3 regions of the Ruegeria sp. AL12 genome follow, and region 1 is predicted to be linked to each of the others. Evidence: riboswitches for the same ligand, from Rfam matches in the RefSeq annotation. Region 1 holds a riboswitch; each other region holds the start of a gene.
What was found. Region 1 has a riboswitch for cobalamin ahead of ACR0C6_RS07580 (DUF1636 family protein). Riboswitches for the same ligand answer to the same signal wherever they lie in the genome.
Positions count from the first base shown of each region.

Region 2: linked by a shared signal. The riboswitch ahead of ACR0C6_RS19860 (DUF4198 domain-containing protein) and the one ahead of ACR0C6_RS07580 (DUF1636 family protein) in region 1 are both predicted to bind cobalamin.
Region 3: linked by a shared signal. The riboswitch ahead of ACR0C6_RS19375 (hypothetical protein) and the one ahead of ACR0C6_RS07580 (DUF1636 family protein) in region 1 are both predicted to bind cobalamin.

Region 1 is NZ_JBQFXN010000001.1:1,505,365-1,510,896, reverse strand. Features, by position in the region: gene cobN (cobaltochelatase subunit CobN) at 1-2,645, opposite strand, end outside; gene cobW (cobalamin biosynthesis protein CobW) at 2,651-3,706, opposite strand; gene ACR0C6_RS07580 (DUF1636 family protein) at 3,708-4,079, opposite strand; cobalamin riboswitch at 4,172-4,378, opposite strand; gene ACR0C6_RS07575 (SLC13 family permease) at 4,606-5,532, opposite strand, start outside.
Region 2 is NZ_JBQFXN010000014.1:12,377-17,908, reverse strand. Features, by position in the region: gene ACR0C6_RS19875 (ABC transporter permease) at 1-54, opposite strand, end outside; gene ACR0C6_RS19870 (sugar ABC transporter substrate-binding protein) at 163-1,182, opposite strand; gene ACR0C6_RS19865 (ROK family transcriptional regulator) at 1,434-2,558, shown strand; cobalamin riboswitch at 2,680-2,878, shown strand; gene ACR0C6_RS19860 (DUF4198 domain-containing protein) at 3,010-3,795, shown strand; gene cbiM (cobalt transporter CbiM) at 3,802-4,413, shown strand; gene ACR0C6_RS19850 (cobalt ABC transporter permease) at 4,410-4,985, shown strand; gene cbiQ (cobalt ECF transporter T component CbiQ) at 4,985-5,532, shown strand, end outside.
Region 3 is NZ_JBQFXN010000012.1:8,068-13,599, forward strand. Features, by position in the region: gene ACR0C6_RS19365 (DNA polymerase III subunit gamma/tau) at 1-1,529, opposite strand, end outside; gene ACR0C6_RS19370 (protein-tyrosine phosphatase family protein) at 1,701-2,213, shown strand; gene ACR0C6_RS19375 (hypothetical protein) at 2,205-2,612, opposite strand; cobalamin riboswitch at 2,704-2,925, opposite strand; gene ACR0C6_RS19380 (alpha/beta hydrolase family protein) at 3,059-3,916, shown strand; gene rsgA (ribosome small subunit-dependent GTPase A) at 3,956-4,981, opposite strand; RNA gene ffs (signal recognition particle sRNA small type) at 5,140-5,238, opposite strand; gene ACR0C6_RS19395 (bifunctional 2',3'-cyclic-nucleotide 2'-phosphodiesterase/3'-nucleotidase) at 5,278-5,532, opposite strand, start outside.

The DNA.
Region 1 (5,532 bases):
CCATAGCTTCCGGGCGCAGGTCCATAGACCCGCGCTTCCGGCGCCTGCCCGGCATAGGGGTTCCAGTCCGTTGCCTCATCGCGCGCGGCCAATGCGCGAACCGCTTGGCCAAACAAGGCGGACAGCGTCGGGAAAACATCCCGGAACAGGCCCGAGACCCGCAGGGTCACGTCCAGGCGCGGGCGGCTCAGGTCGGTGATCGGCAGAACCTCGATGCCGGAAACCCTCTCGGACCCTTTGTCCCACACGGGTTTGACGCCCAGCAGGTGCAGGGCCATGGCGAATTCCTCGCCCGCCGTGCGCATCGTGGCTGACCCCCACAGATCGACGATCAGCCCCTTCGGGTAATCGCCTTCTTCCTGAAGATGGCGCCGCACCAGTTCCTCGGCCAGTTTCACACCCTGAGCATAGGCCGCACGGGTCGGAACCGACCGCGGATCGGTGGTGTAAAGGTTCCGCCCGGTGGGCAGAACATCTGACCGGCCACGATAGGGGGACCCCGAAGGTCCGGCATCAATCCGCTTGCCTTCGAGCGCTTTGATCAGCGCGTCGCGTTCGGCGTGGGCCGAAGGGGCCGGATCGAAACTGCCCGTCACCTCGGGCACGCGCCCGAAGATGTGCAGCCCGTCGCCAAACTGGCTTTCCTTGATGTCACAGACAAAGCGGTCGATGCGGGTGATGGCCTCGGCGGTGCAGGTTGCCTGATCGAGGCCAAGATCGCTTTCCAGCCCTATCGCCTGCGCCTCATCTCGGATATCTTCCTGCAAGCGGTCGCGGCGTTTGGGGTCAAGCCCGTCGGCGTTGGAAAACTCATCCAGCAGCGATTCAAGCCGCACCATCCGATCCGGCGTGCCGCTTTCCTTCATCGGGGGCGGGATGTGGCCCAGCGTGACGGCTCCGATCCGGCGCTTGGCTTGCGCGGCCTCGCCCGGGTCGTTCACGATAAACGGGTAGATCACCGGCAGATCGCCGATCAGCGCCTCGGGCCAACAATCGGCAGACAAGGCGACCGATTTTCCGGGCAACCATTCCAGCGTTCCGTGCGCGCCGATATGGATCAGCGCATCGGCACCCAACCCTTTGCGCAGCCACAGATAGAAGGCGACATAACCGTGGCGCGGGGTGCGCGAGAGGTCATGATAGTCGTCATCCCGCAACTCGGGCGTGCCGCGTTCGGGTTGCAGCGCGACCAGCGCCTTGCCGCGCCGAAGCGCGGTGAAATGGAAGGCCCCATCGGCACAGGCCGGATCATCTTCGGGCGCGCCCCAAACGGCGTGCAGATCAGCGCGCAGGGTTTCGGGCAATTCCGCAAGCGCATCCTGATAATCCCCGAGCGACCACGAAATCCGTGCGTCCAGAAGAGTGTCGGCAATCGGCTCGCCAGTCGCGATGTCATAGCCTTCTTCGTCAAGATCGGACAGCATCGCCTCGGCCGAGGCCAGCGCGTCGAGGCCAACCGCATGGGCCATCTGCCAGTCTTTGCCGGGATAGGTGGACAGGACCAACGCAGGAATCTGATCTGCCTTGGGTTTGTCGTTCAGTGCAAGCCAGCCTGATACACGGTCGATGATCGCTTCGATCCGGTCCGGTTCGGGCCGATGTGCAAAGCGCGCGTATTCCAGATGCGGATCGCGTTTTCCGGGTTCCTTGAAAGACGCAACTCCCGCCGAGATCCGTCCATCCACCTCGGGCAGAACCACATGCATGGCAAGATCGGCCGGGGACAAACCGCGTTCCGCCTCGGCCCAGGCTTTGCGGCGCGAGGTGGCGAGAGCGACCTGAAACACCGGCACGCCTGCCGCGTCCAGAGGCGACGTTCCCGACGCGCCTTTTCCCGAAAACGAGGTGGCGTTGACAATGGCCGATGGGTTCAGCGCAACAACCTGTTCCCGCAACCAGTCGGCGGCCACGGGCGCCTTGAGAGACGGGGCAAACAGGCCCACCGCCGCGTATCCACGGGCGCGCAGGCTGCGGATCAGCGCGGCGATCGGGGCGGTGTCTGCCGAGGTCAGGTAAGCGCGGTAAAAGGTGACGAGGATTCGTTTGACCTTGCCTTCGAACGCGGTTTCCACCGGGATTACGCCGCGATCCGGACACCACGCGCCACATTGGGGCAAGGTCTTGGCGCCCATCACCGGACCGGCATAAAGCCCCGCCGCCAAAGCCATCTGCGCCAGCGCCGCCTGTGCCGCGACCTCGCCGCCGGTATCGCACAGATGCGCCAGACGCCGCAGGGTCGAGACCGGCAGGGTGGAATAGTCATCCAGCCGCGTGTCCTCGCGCCCGTCAGCGGGCAGCACCGCCAGCGCGATGCCCTTGGCCTGCGCCAGCGCCAGAACCTGCTGCAACCCATAAGCCCAGTAGGGGACGCCGCCGATCAGACGGATCAGAATACCCTTGGCGCCCTCCATCGTCTGCTCGACATAGGTATCGACCGACAACGGGTGTTTCAACGCCGTCAAATTTGCCAGCCGCAGGGTCGGCATTCGCCCTTCCGGTCCGCCACCACGATGCCAGCCCGCCGCGAAAGCCCCCAGATCGCTGTCCGAAAACGACAGCACCACCAGTTCCGCCGGGCTCTGGCCCAGATCGGTTGGGGTCTCGGTTTCCTCGAGCCCGTGGCTTTCGCGGAAGACGACGTGCATGTGTCTTACTCGGCAGCCTCACGCACACCCACGAGGATTTCGCGGATTTCCGCCTCTTTGATATCGTCATGCTCGGCGATGACGACCAGACGCGAACGACGGTCTTCACCGGGTTCCCACGGGCGGTCATACTGGTGCCGTACCCGCGCGCCGACCGCCTGAACCAGCAGGCGCATGGGTTTGCCCTGAACGGCGGCATACCCTTTGACGCGCAGGATGTTCAGTTCATTGGCGAGGCGTTCGATATTGGCGATCAGTTGGGCCGGTTCGGTCTGCTCGGGCAGCTCGACGATGATGCTTTCGAAATCGTCATGCTCGTGATCGTGATGGCCGTCGTGATGCGAGGGTCGGGCGTCCATGTCATCCTCGGCGGCGGCTTCCAGACCCAGCACAACGCGCACGTCCACGACACCTTCGGCCACTTCGACGACGGCCAAGGGGCGCGGCGCCTCGGCGGCGATGATCTCGCGCGCTTTGGCCACGCCTTCGGGGCCGGCGAGGTCGGGCTTGGTCAGCAGAATGATGTCTGCGCACGAGATCTGATCCTCGAACACCTCGGACAGGGGCGTTTCGTGGTCGATCGAGTCATCGGCCATGCGCTGGGCGTCCACCGCTTCGACATTGGGCGCGAAACGGCCTGCGGCCACAGCCTCGGCATCGGCCAGGGCGATCACGCCGTCGACGGTGATCTTCGAGCGGATGTCAGGCCAGTCGAATGCCTTGAGCAACGGTTTCGGCAGGGCCAGACCGCTGGTTTCGATCAGGATGTGATCCGGGCGCGGCTCCAAAGCCATCAGGGCCTCGATGGTGGGAATGAAATCATCTGCCACGGTGCAGCAGATGCAGCCATTGGCCAGTTCCATGATGTTTTCCGCCGGGCAATCAGGAATGGCACAGGATTTCAGGATGTCGCCATCGACGCCCACATCGCCGAACTCGTTGACCACGACAGCAAGGCGCTTGCCCTGCGGGTTCTGCATCAGGTGACGCACCAAAGTGGTCTTGCCCGAGCCCAGAAAGCCGGTGATCACTGTGACGGGGAGTTTTTCGAGGTTCGACATGTCAGGCTCCAATGGGGGGAATGCGCGAGGCACAGTTCTTGCGAAAATGTTCGGGGCGTTCGCGCCATTTCACCAAACCATCTTCAGTGGCCAGATACTTGGTCGCGCCGTCGACGATGACGTCGACATGATCTGTTTCGTTCAGGTTTTCATACACGAAGGTCCAGCGGCCCGGCCCGCGCAACACGATCGAACAGCCTTGATCGCAGTTTGACAGGCATTCAACGGCTTTCACGGTGACACCGTCGGGCAGGTCTGCCTGTTCCAGGGCCTTGTGCAACAAAGCGCCCGGGCGTTGCGCGTCATCTTCGACAGGCAGGCCGCGACGGCAGGTGGTACAGACCAGCAACTCGACTGGTGCGGTCTCGGTCATGTCTCTCATCCCCCCAAATCCTCTTCGCGGGGGACGGGGTTTCATGCGGGCCACGATTGGTCATGGACCCGACACCGGAACACCCCGCCCGGTTTCAACTTCGGTCGTTGGCAGGTCTCCCGGCTTGCGGATGCCAGAGGCGGGCCTCTGTCGGATGTCCCGCCTTCCCGGCTTTCGGGCCAGTGGCATTGGGCATCCTCTCCGTTCACGGTCGCGGGGGCGGCTGCGTTTGGCGGCAAGACCGTTGACGCATTCCCTTTTCATCGGCTGTCACCGACACCAACGAAAGGGACATGCGGCACCGCTGGCCTGCTTGTCAAGCGAGTCGCGTGCAAGAATGATGCAGAGGCATGGAAAGCGACCTGTGGGCGTCGATGGGCGGCATGGTGTGCCGGGCTTCAGCCCGAGATGGGCCGGGCGACGAACGGTATCTCAGCAAGGGGCGTAGACCATGGTGAACGGGAGCCTTGACTGTACCTGTCCCGATGATGGGAAAAGACCACCGAACACCCCGGATCCTCTTGCGCTAATAGATGACGTTTATCATGAGCAGCGAGACGACCAGAAACAGCGCCGTCATAATCCCGCCGGAGCGGACGAAATCCATCACCTTGTATCCGGCCGGACCCATGATCAACGCGTTTACCTGATGGGTTGGGATGATGAAGCTGTTCGAGGTCGATATGGCGACCGTCAGGGCAAAGACGGCCGGGTTTCCACCCGCCGCCACCGCAATCGATACCGCCAGAGGCACCAGCAGAACCGTGGCCCCCACATTGGACATGACCAAAGAAAAGGCCGTCGCCAGAATGGCGATGCCGGTTTGCAGCGACCAGAGCGGCCAGCCGTCCAGAATTATCATGATCTGCTGCGCGATCCACGCGGCCGTGCCTGTGTTCTGCACGGCTTGTCCCAAAGGTATGAGGCAGGCGAGCAGGAATACGGTGTTCCATCCGACCGCGCGGTATGCCTCGTCCACGCTGAGCACACGGGTCAGCATCATGCCCACCGCGCCGGTAAGAAGACAGAGTGAAAGCCGGACATCCGTGAACAGGATCAACGACAGCGAAATGGCGAAGAATGCCAGGGCCCAGCCGACTTTTTGCGGCCGCAGCTCGTCCTGAGGAAAGTCCGTCGTCACAACGACGAAATCCGGATCTCGTTTGATCCGCATCAGGTTGTCCCATCTGGTATGTGCCACAAGCATGTCGCCCGCCTGAAACTTTTCGAGCCCGATCTGAGTGGATTCGTGATCCTCGGTCTCGACATGGCTCAGCGTCTCTTCGCCGCGGTGAATGGCCAGCAGCGACATCCCGTAGGTCTTGCGAAACAAAAGCTCGCGGGGGCATTTGCCGATCAGCTTGCTGTCGGGCGTGATGACCACCTCGGCCACGCCTGCATTGGTTGGGGCGAACTCTTCGACGAAAATGTCCAAATCCGGAAGAACGGTCAG
Region 2 (5,532 bases), on a different contig from region 1:
GCTGCCTTTTGCAGCGGCTTCGAAGTCGTCTGATCGTCGTGAAGTATCGGACATAAAGGTTCCCCCAAAGCGTCAGGTTACTGACGACTTTAGCAAGTTTTCGGGCGAATGGGTGGTTTGAAATGCGGAAGGCCGCCCTCTGCGGCCCTCCGGGTGGTCAGGTTAACCCCAGCAGAGGTCCATGCCTTCTTTGACCGAGATCGACTCGACGCCTTCGGCAGGCTTGTCCGTTACAAGCGCTACGCCGGTGTCAAAGAAATCCTTGCCAGGCGTGTTTTCAGGCTTCACGCCTTCGTCCGCCCATTTCTTGACGGCTTCAACACCCAGCGATGCCATCAACAGCGGGTATTGCTGCGACGTCGCGCCGATAACACCATCGGCAACGTTTTGGACACCCGGGCAGCCTCCGTCCACGGAAACGATGAGCACGTCATTTTCGCGCCCGATGGCTTTCAGCGCCTCGTAGGCGCCTGCCGCGGCAGGCTCGTTGATGGTGTGAACAACGTTGATCGTCGGATCCTTGGCCAGAAGGTTTTCCATCGCGCGGCGACCACCTTCTTCGTTGCCGGCAGTGACATCACTTCCGACAAGACGGGGGTCATCTTCATCACCGATTACGTTCGGGTCCGCCAGATCGACACCAAAGCCTTGCAGGAAGCCCTGATTGCGCAGCACGTCCACTGTCGGCTGGCTGACGGCAAGGTCCAATGTCGCAATTTTCGCGTCGTTGGCTGCGTCGCCCAGCGTGGCTTTGGCCCATTGTCCAATCAGCAGCCCGGCAAGGAAATTGTCCGTGGCAAACGTTGCGTCAGCCGAGTCAATGGGTTCCAGCGGCGTATCCAGAGCGATAACCAGAACCCCTGCATCCCGCGCCTGCTTCACGGCCGGAACGATGGATGATGTGTCCGAGGCCGTCAGCAGAATGCCTTTGGCGCCGTCCAGAATGCAGGTCTCAATGGCTTGCACCTGCGTTTCATGGTCACCGTCAACTTTGCCCGCAAAGGCTTTGAGCGTCATTCCCAGCTCTTCCGCTTTCGCTGTCGCACCTTCCTTCATTTTGACAAAGAACGGGTTGGTGTCCGTCTTGGTAATCAGACAAACGGTTTCGCCTTCCGCCATTGCACTGCCAGCCATGGCAGTAACCCCGAGCGCAGCAGCACCCGCAAGTCTTGCAAGTTTCATCGATTATCCTCCCAGGTTTTCCTGTGCCGAACGGGCACGAGGGCGATCAGGCAAAATCCCTGATCCCATAAGAAACAATCACAAGATTCGAAATTTGAGTCAATAAATAAATCACTCTTATTTATTATTGACAGTGCGGGCGGGCTTTCTCATTCTTCAGCAGGAAAGGGGTGGTCGTGCCTGAAAATTCATCTCGGAAAAATTCGATTGGCCTGCACGGGTCAGAGGTGCGCGGAACCAACCAAAGCGGGATGCGGGCCCGGAACGAACGGCTGGTGTTGTCGCTTGTCCGGCGTCATCAGGCCCTTGCGAAGTCCGAGATCGCGCGCATGACCGGACTGTCGGCACAAACCGTTTCCGTCATCATGCGGCTGTTGGAGAAGGATGGTTTGCTGTTGCGCGGCGAGCCGGTCCGCGGGAAAGTCGGGCAACCTTCCGTTCCCATGCGCCTCAACCCGGATGGTGCGTTTTTCTTTGGGCTCAAGGTCGGGCGCCGCAGTACCGAGCTGGTTTTGACTGACTTTGTCGGAAATGTGCGGCAGCGCGAGCGGCGAACCTATGACTATCCAACGCCGAAGGCCACTTTGGAGTTTTCCACTGAGAGTCTGGGCAAAATGATGTCATCCATGTCGCCCGAGGCCAAAGGCAGGATTGCGGGTCTTGGAATTGCCATGCCGTTCTATCTGTGGGACTGGGCCCAGACCCTTCAGGTTCCTCAGGAAGAAATGGACCCGTGGCGCGTATCAGACCTGAAGGCTGACCTGGCGCGTCGCCTCGATATTCCGGTATTCCTGCAAAATGACGCCACTGCGGCTTGTGGGGCGGAATTGGTATTCGGTCCGGCTGATGGGCCAAGGGATTTCCTGTACTTCTATATCGGGTTTTTCATTGGCGGCGGTGTGGTCCTCAATGGCGCGATCTTTTCGGGGCGTGGAAACGCGGGGGCAATCGGCCCCTTGCCTGTGCCCGATGGCGCGGGCGGTGTCAGACCGCTCATCGATGTGGCCAGCCTTTACGTGCTCGAGCGTGCAATCACCACGGCAGGTGTCACGTCGCATTCCATCTGGGAAACGACCCAGCGTTGGGATGTGCCAAACGTTCAACTGGAAAACTGGTTGAAACGGACGGCAAGCGGGATTGCCCATGCGATTGTCTCATCCTGTAGCCTGATAGATTTCGAATGCGTGAAGATTGACGGCTGGATGCCGCAGGACATCAAGGCGCGTTTGGTTGAAATGGTGGAAGACAAACTGTCCGAGCTGAACATGACCGGGCTCGAGCGCCCCGTTGTGCTGGCAGGAACCGTAGGCCCGGAAGCACGCTCTTTGGGCGCGGCAAGCCTGCCCTTGTCGGAGAGGTATCTTTCAGAAGCTTAGACAGGAACGAACCCTGCCGCCTTGGACGTTTCACAAACTGGTTCACTCTCGCAAACTGCCGAGCTCAATATTTTCGATGGCCGTAACACATTTTCGTTGACGGAAGGCTGAGTTGTCTGGCAAGCCGCTCGGCATGTCCGGTTCCGGGGCTTGCTCTGGAATCAATAGGGAATGCGGTGCGGGCTCTGGCCCAAATCCGCAACTGCACCCGCAACTGTAAGCGACGAGCAGGGCTGAAACGCCACTGGGGTTTGCCCGGGAAGGCCGGTCCAACGCTTTGACCCGCAAGTCAGGATACCTGCCGGACATGTGCCCTCTAACGGGCACTCCTAATCGACGACGGGATGTGCGTCGGACCAGGATGCCTGAAAGGGTAATTTGGCGTTGAATGTCCCGTGGTCAAAACGAATTTCGCGCCGGGATTGGCGCGACGGGACAAGGACGACTGTTCATGAAAACGCTGCTCAGCGCAGCCGCTGCCGCGATGGCTCTTCCTGCCATAGCAAATGCGCATTTCCTTTTGGAATACACCACCGACACCATGATCGAGAAACCGGGCGATGTACCGGTCAAACTGATTTTCTGGCATCCGTTCGAGAATGGCCATGTCATGGATCTTGAAAAGCCGCAGGAATTCTATGTGATCCACAACGGTGAAAAGACCGATTTACTGGACACGCTGGAACCTATCCGGTTCACCGGCGGGCAGAACGAGGGCGCGGCGTTCAAAGGCAGTGTCCCGGTCAAACGGTCGGGCGACTATGTGCTGGTGACGGTTCCTCAGCCTTATTACGAGGAATCCGAAGACATCTATATCCAACAGCTCACCAAAGCCTTCCTGAACCGCAACGAATTGCCGACCGATTGGATGAATCCCGTGGGTCTGCCGACCGAGATTATCCCGCTGAACAAGCCGACCAACATCATCGCGGGTTCGACTTTCACGGGCCGTGTGCTGGCTGATGGTCAGCCGGTTGCGGGGGCCGAGATCGAGATCGAATACATGGCAGCCGAACCCGACATGGAAAGTTCGGCCGCTTCTGCACCGAAGGCGTCACCAATGCCGGGTGGTGCGGTGGTCGCAATATCTGACGACAACGGGTATTTTTCGTTCGGCGTTCCAAAAGCCGGTTACTGGGGTTTCGCCGCCCTTGGTTCCGGTCCGGCAACCGAACATGAGGGCAAAGAACTCAGCCAGGATGCGGTCATCTGGATCCGCGCCTGGGATCTGGAGTAACCCCAAATGCACATCGTCGACGGAGCCCTTTCCAACCCGGTTGTAATTGGCGGCGCCATAGCCGCCGCGGGCGGGATCGCCATGGGTCTCAGGTCTCTGGATCTTGATCGCATCCCCACTGCGGGCGTGCTGTCAGCCAGTTTCTTCGTGGCATCGTTGATCCACGTGCCCATTGGTCCGTCGTCGGTCCATCTGATCCTCAACGGCATGGCCGGGCTGCTGCTTGGTTGGGCCGCATTCCCGGCTTTGTTCGTCGGGCTTTTGCTACAGGCGGTCTTTTTCGGCTTTGGCGGGTTGACGGTGTTGGGGATCAACACCGTCAATATCGCCTTTCCCGCGGTGGTGGCCGGAATGTTGTTCGGTCGTCTGATCGCGCGTGGAACGCCTTTGCAAGGTGCGATTTGGGGGGGCATCGGCGGCGCGTTTGCGATTGCGGCGACAACCGGCATGGTCGCGTTTTCGCTGGCGCTGTCGGGGGATGAATTTCTGCCTGCCGCCAAGCTTGTTTTCTTCGCCCATATTCCTGTCATGGCCATCGAGGCGATTTTGACCGGGTTCGCCGTGTTGTTGGCACGCAAGGTCAAGCCCGAGCTGTTTTTCAGAGGAGCAGCCACATGAAGCATCTGGTTGTCATACTGGCCATGTGCTGTGCACCTGTGCCTGCCCTGGCGCACAAGGTCATAGCCGGCGTTTTCGAGTCGGGAGACGTCATCGAGGGCGAAATCGGCTTTTCCAACGGCGACCTGGCAAGCGGCACCGAGGTCATTGTCACCGGCCCGGATGGGGCCGAGCTGGGTCGATCGGTCACGGATACGGACGGTTTCTTTGTCTACACGCCGACCTCGGCCGTGGCGCACACCTTCTTTGCCGACCTTGGCGCCGGGCATGTGGCCGAAGTCACGATGTCTGCCGAAGATGTCGCGCGGATCATGGGCGTTGCCGCGGCAGAGAACGGTGATTCATCTTCGGCTGCTGTGACGCAGGCCAGCGGTTCGGCGGCGTCTCTCAGCGCCGAAGAACAGCAGGTTATCGCCAAAGCCGTACGTGACGAATTGCGCCCGCTCAGGCGCGAGATTGCGGCCTATCGCGAACAGAATGACCTGCAAACCATCCTCGGCGGGATTGGGTACATCGTTGGTCTGTTCGGTCTGGGCTTTTACATGGCGGCCCGTCGCAAGCTGGCGTCCTGATGGCACACGTTCTGGGGCACAAGGAAAAAACGCTGTCCGAAGCCGGTGACGGGCCAGAAGGTCTGATCAGCCTGCTGGATCCCCGGATGCGGATCGTCATGGCAGTTGTTTTTGCAGTCGTGACCGTGGCGCTGTCATCCCTCGGCGCGCTTTGCGCGGCGCTGACAGTGTCGCTTTCGCTTCTGATGGTTTCACGTCTGCCGCGGCGAAAGACGTTGAAGCGAATGGCCATGATGGATGGGTTCATCCTGTTCATGCTGATCCTGTTGCCCTTTTCCATGCCCGGGGATCCGATGTTCACGCTTTGGGGATTCCCCGCAAGCTGGCAGGGATTTTGGAAAGCGGTCGAGATTGCCTTGACCGCCAATGCCGTGATCCTGTCCCTGATGGTTATGGTCGGGACGATGGAGCCGGTTACACTGGGCCACGCCCTGCATCGTCTGCGGTGCCCGGAAAAGCTGGTTTACCTGCTGATGTTCACGATCCGTTATATCGAGGTCTTGCGCGAAGAATACCTGCGGCTGCGCGCCGCGATGAAGGTGCGTGG
Region 3 (5,532 bases), on a different contig from region 1:
CACCGATTTCCTGTCCAGCGTTGCAAGGCTGAGCCCAGTCGTGGCGCCAGATCTGCCGGTGCCTGGGCGGCGGGCGTAAATTCGATTCGTCCGGGTTGATAGGAGACGAGGCGCACGCCGTTTTCCACCTCGACCAGCAACTTCACGTCGCGATTGGTCCGGATCAGTTCCACCACGTGGTCGAAGGTCGGGTACCGGGCAAGAGCCGTCTGGGCATCCTGCGCCAGGGCTGCAACCGGTGCGCCACCGGAACCGCGAGGGGACGGCGCATAGGCAGGTGGATGGGCCGCGCCAGCCGGCGCCGGACCGGTGCCCGGTCGAGATATCGAAACGCCGCCATTGGGCCCGCCCGGCGGCGGTGGCGGGGCATCTTGCAACCGTTTGATCAGCTCTTCGGGGCTGGGCAAATCCGCCACATGGGTCAGGCGAATAACGGCCATTTCAGCGGCCATCATGGCGTTGGGGGCAGCCGAGACTTCCTCGAGCGCCTTCAGCAGCATTTGCCACATCCGGGTCAGAACCCGCATCGGCAGAGCCTCGGCCATGTGTTGGCCCCGGGTCCGTTCGTCCGGAGAAATCGTCGGGTCCTGCGCCGCGTCAGGCGTGATCTTCACTACGGACACCCAATGCGTGATCTCGGCCAGATCGCGCAGCACCGCCAGCGGGTCTGCGCCTTCGGCGTATTGGCCGCTCAACTCGGTAAGTGCTCCGGCGGCATCACCGCGCAGGATCATATCCATAAGGTCCAGAACCCGGCCACGGTCTGCCAGTCCAAGCATTGCACGGACCTGATCGGCGGTCGTCTCGCCAGCCCCGTGCGAAATCGCCTGATCCAGCAACGAGGTCGCATCCCGGGCCGATCCTTCCGCTGCTCGGGTGATCAGCGCCAGCGCGTCTTCGGCGATCTGGGCGTTTTCCGCTTCGGCGATCTTGCGCAGCAGGCCAATCATGTCTTCGGGTTCGATCCGGCGCAGGTCGAAACGCTGGCAGCGGGACAGCACGGTGACAGGCACTTTGCGGATTTCAGTGGTTGCAAAGATGAACTTCACATGCGCGGGCGGTTCTTCCAACGTCTTGAGCAGCGCGTTGAACGCGCTGGTCGAGAGCATATGAACCTCGTCGATGATGTAAATCTTGTAACGCGCGCTGGCGGCGCGATAGCGGACACTGTCAATGATCTCGCGGATGTCGTTGACGCCCGTACGGCTGGCGGCGTCCATCTCCATCACGTCGACATGGCGGCCTTCCATGATGGCAACACAATGTTCGCACTGACCGCAGGGCTCGGTTGTGGGGCCACCGGTTCCGTCGGGTCCGATGCAGTTCATCCCCTTGGCGATGATCCTTGCGGTCGTGGTTTTGCCGGTGCCGCGAATGCCGGTCATGATGAAGGCCTGCGCGATCCGGTCGGCCGCGAACGCGTTTTTCAGGGTGCGCACCATGGCATCCTGACCCACCAGATCGGCAAAGGTTTCCGGGCGATATTTGCGGGCGAGAACCTGATAGGCGGGGCTGGAGCTGTCTGTCATGTCTTCTCGTTGGGATTCGGTGCTTGGGCACAGCGTAGTGGCCACCGTTGCCCGCGTCCACAGCGTGGCGCGATGATTTTTGATTTAGAAACGAGTCGCTTTCGCACTAAACTGCATCAGCGGATTTAATGGCTCATTTTTGTAAAGAGTTTTTTGGGGAGGACAGGATTCATGTCGCAGTTGGTGATCTACGCCCTGCAAGTCGGTGGCGGAACGCTGGCACTGACCTCGATGCCCGGACGCGGCGGAGATTACTCCAGCGACCTGGACATGATCGCTGCGTGGCAGCCGGGGCTTGTTGTTTCGATGACGACGGATGTCGAAATGCTTCAGGACGGGGCGCAGGAATTTGGCAGCGATATTCAAAGCCGCGCCAGCCGATGGGTTCACCTGCCCATCGAAGATTTCGGAGCGCCGACAAAAGCGATCGATGACGCGTGGCCGTCCGTCAGCGCCGCGGCCCGGCATGCGCTGTCCGGCGGAGGTCGCGTATTGGTGCACTGCCGCGGGGGATGTGGCAGGTCAGGTATGGTTGTCCTGCGGCTGATGGTCGAATGCGGCGAACGCGCGGACACGGCGCTGCAACGATTGCGGGCGGTGCGCCCTTGCGCCGTCGAAACGGATGCGCAAATGGCCTGGGCCTCTCGGCGCGCCCAGGCACAGGTCAGTCTGGATTCAGATTGAAATCTGCGCGGGCGCGCAAACAGGTTTTCGCGGCCGGATCGTGGAAACTTCGATCATCGCGCAGGGTGGGGTTTTCACGACGCCGGATGGCATCGCACTGACCGTGTTTCCGAAGATCAGGTCGGCATAGCCGTTCAGCGGCTCAATCGCGGTTTCGGGCTGCGTCCCGCAAAAGACACGAATGCTGTCTGATCGCGCGCGGAAAATTGCATGACATCCTTCGGTGCAATGTGACAGCTCGCTGCTGCCCTCAATCTCGAAATCGTCACTGGTGGCCGAGGTCGCCTGGGCCATGGCTTCGGATATCGAGCGCGCCAGCCGCGCCAAAGCGGGGCAGGTTTTGCCCGTCCGCTGACATACCGTTGCACTGAATTCATGTGTTTTTGTCTTCCAGATCATCCTGCGCCCTCCGCGCTTGGTGGACAGGATATTTGGGACAGGTGGAACAGCGTGATGCCGTCAGGACCTGCCCGGACACCCCGCCCGAGTTTCGGTTTCGTTTCCGATGGCAGGTCTCCTGACTTGCGGGTCATCGCTTTGCCGACCTTCCCAGCCGTCGGGGCCAGTGGTGTTTCGGCATCGCTTACCGCTTACAGTTGCGGGGGCAGTCGCGGATTTGGTTGTTGCCTGCATGACCAGACATTACCGCACCGTGTTCCCTTTTCATCCCGACCCCTTGTGGAGGCCGGAAACCATCACACAACCGCTAGCGTTTGAGTACGCACCGAGTCAAGCCGATCTTTTGGCCGGACGCTTGGTCATGCTGGATACGGTGTTGGTTCATGCATAGTGTCGAGGGTGTTGAGGTTCTGAAACCGGATTTACCAAGCGCAAAGCCAGAGAACATGTTGGACACAGAGCAAACGGTATTGACCGAAGAGTTTCGCTTTCCGTCCGGGCAGAAAACACTGTCTGCCCGGTTGTACAGCCCGCTGACTTCGCCCGAAATCGTCGTCGTTCTGAACAGTGCAACGGGTGTGCCGCGCGATTATTACCGTCATTTCGCACGATGGCTTGCTGCCGAGCAGGGTATGGCCTGCCTGACCTATGACTATCGCGATTACGGGCATTCCTTGACCGGCCGCCTGAAAGATTCGCGTGCGACCATGGCGGATTGGGCCTTGATCGACATGCCCGCGGCACGGGCGGAAATGCGCAGACGGTTTCCCAATTCGCAGCATTGGACCATCGGCCATTCGATCGGCGCGATGTTGGGGCCTGTGCAGCCGGATATCGATCTGATTGACCGGATGATCTGTGTGTGTTCGGGGCTGGTAACCCTAAGCGACCATCCATGGCCCTATCGGGGTTTGGCAGGATTGTTCTGGTATGGTCATGCGCCGCTTTTGGCCCGAGCCCTTGGCTACCTTCCCGGAAAGGCGATCGGGTTCGGCTCGGATCTGCCGGCATCGGTCTATTGGCAGTGGCGCAAATGGTGTACCGCGCCTTTGAATTATGTGCCTGAAATCGGGCATGAGTTACCTGCGGCGCAGTGGAAGGATTCTGGAACGCCCGTGGATTTGTTCACCTTCGAGGACGACCAGATGGTGCCGCCGGAAGCGGTTTGGCGGCTTGCGGATCTTTACGGCCCCGATGCCAACCGCCACCTGCTGAGCCCCGCCGATTTCGGGTTGCCCGAGGTGGGTCATATCGGAGCATTTGCCCGGCGCAATGCAGCGGTTTGGCCGCGACTGATCGCCTGATCAGACGCGGCGCAGGACGGGCCGGGCACCGTCCAACAATCACCGGGTGCGAAGTTTCTTTTCCTTCATGACGCCACGGACCATCTTGCCGAACGCTTTGTCCCGCGCCCGGGACTGCGCGACGGTTTCAGAATTGCGCTGATCTTCGCGCCGAAGCTTGCGCCACCGGTCCAATCGAGCCGGATCAAGCGTGCCGTGGCTGATCGCCTTTTGCACGGCACATCCGGGCTCGGAGCTGTGCTGGCAATCCGAAAAACGGCAGTCCCGGCTCAACTCGGTAAGGTCCGAGAAAACGTCGTCGATCCCGTCCCGAGCGTCCAGCAGGCGCAATGCGCGCATTCCGGGTGTATCGATCAACCAGCCGCCGTTGCGCATCCGGTGCAATGCGCGCGCGGTCGTCGTGTGCCGGCCCCGCGCGTCATCCTCGCGAATGTCCGAGGTGGCAAGATCCTGATCGGTCATGGTATTGGCAAGTGTCGTCTTGCCAACGCCCGACGAGCCAACCAGCGCCCCGGTCTGGCTTTTGGGGCACCAGGACAGAACCTTTTCAACCTCTGCCGGGTCCAGCGCGTTGATCGCCAGAACCGTCAGGAACGGGTCCAGTGATTGCACCTGTCCCGAGAAACTGTCAGGGTCCGCCGATTTGTCGGCCTTTGTCAGAACGACGACCGGGTAACACCCGGCCTGATACGCAAGCGCCAGATATCGTTCCAGCCGGGGCAGGTTGAAATCGGCATTGCACGAGCTGACGATGAACAGCACATCGACATTGGCTGCGATCAGTTGCATTGCGGGGCCTGTACCGGCGGCGCGTCGATGCAGCAGGCTGCGCCGGTCGAGCAAATGGCGCACGCGTTTGTCGTCATCGACGAGAACCCAATCGCCAACAGCATAGCTGCCGGTCGTTTGATCGGGGGTCAGCAACGGGACTTCGCCGTCAGGGTTCAGCCCGATCAGGCGGTCCCGATGAACGGAAGTGATGCGAAAAGGTGTGCAGGAAGGATAAGCCGCGTGTTGCGCAGCAAAGTGAGAGGACCATCCAAGGTCCGAAAGTGCAAGAAACATTGGTTTGCCTGTCGTCAGAAACAGCACTCCCGACGGATGGCGATCGCTCATCCCCGGGTCATGTGTTCAGGCAGTCAGTCGATACCGTGAGGTCAGAACCGTGCTGCCCGAAGGGTCTTTGCTACAATCATAAAGCCCTCCTGCGGCCAAGGTTCGTAAAGTGAGAGGTTGGACATCGACCCAAGCGGGGCTCGTTGTGGCTGCTTCCTTCCGGACCTGACCAGGTTGGCGAGGCGCTCGCCCGCGCCAACCTCTCGACTCTGGATATAGGGAAGGCTTCGGCAAAAGACAACCCGTCAGAGCGTCAGCCGAATGCGTGCAAAACCGTTTTCGTCAGGCTCCAGAATCTTGGGGGCAAACCTGTTCAATTCGTCGACATACTTGAAAGCACCGGGACCGGTCCGAAGAATGGTCGTCACCCCCGATTTCGGCATCAGAGAGAACGGATAAGGTTGTCGGGCCAATGGGTCGGGTGGCAGGCGGTGCGTCATGTAATCCCGCAAAATGTCCCGGATATCCAGCGGGGGCAGATCGATGGCCGGGGCCGATGA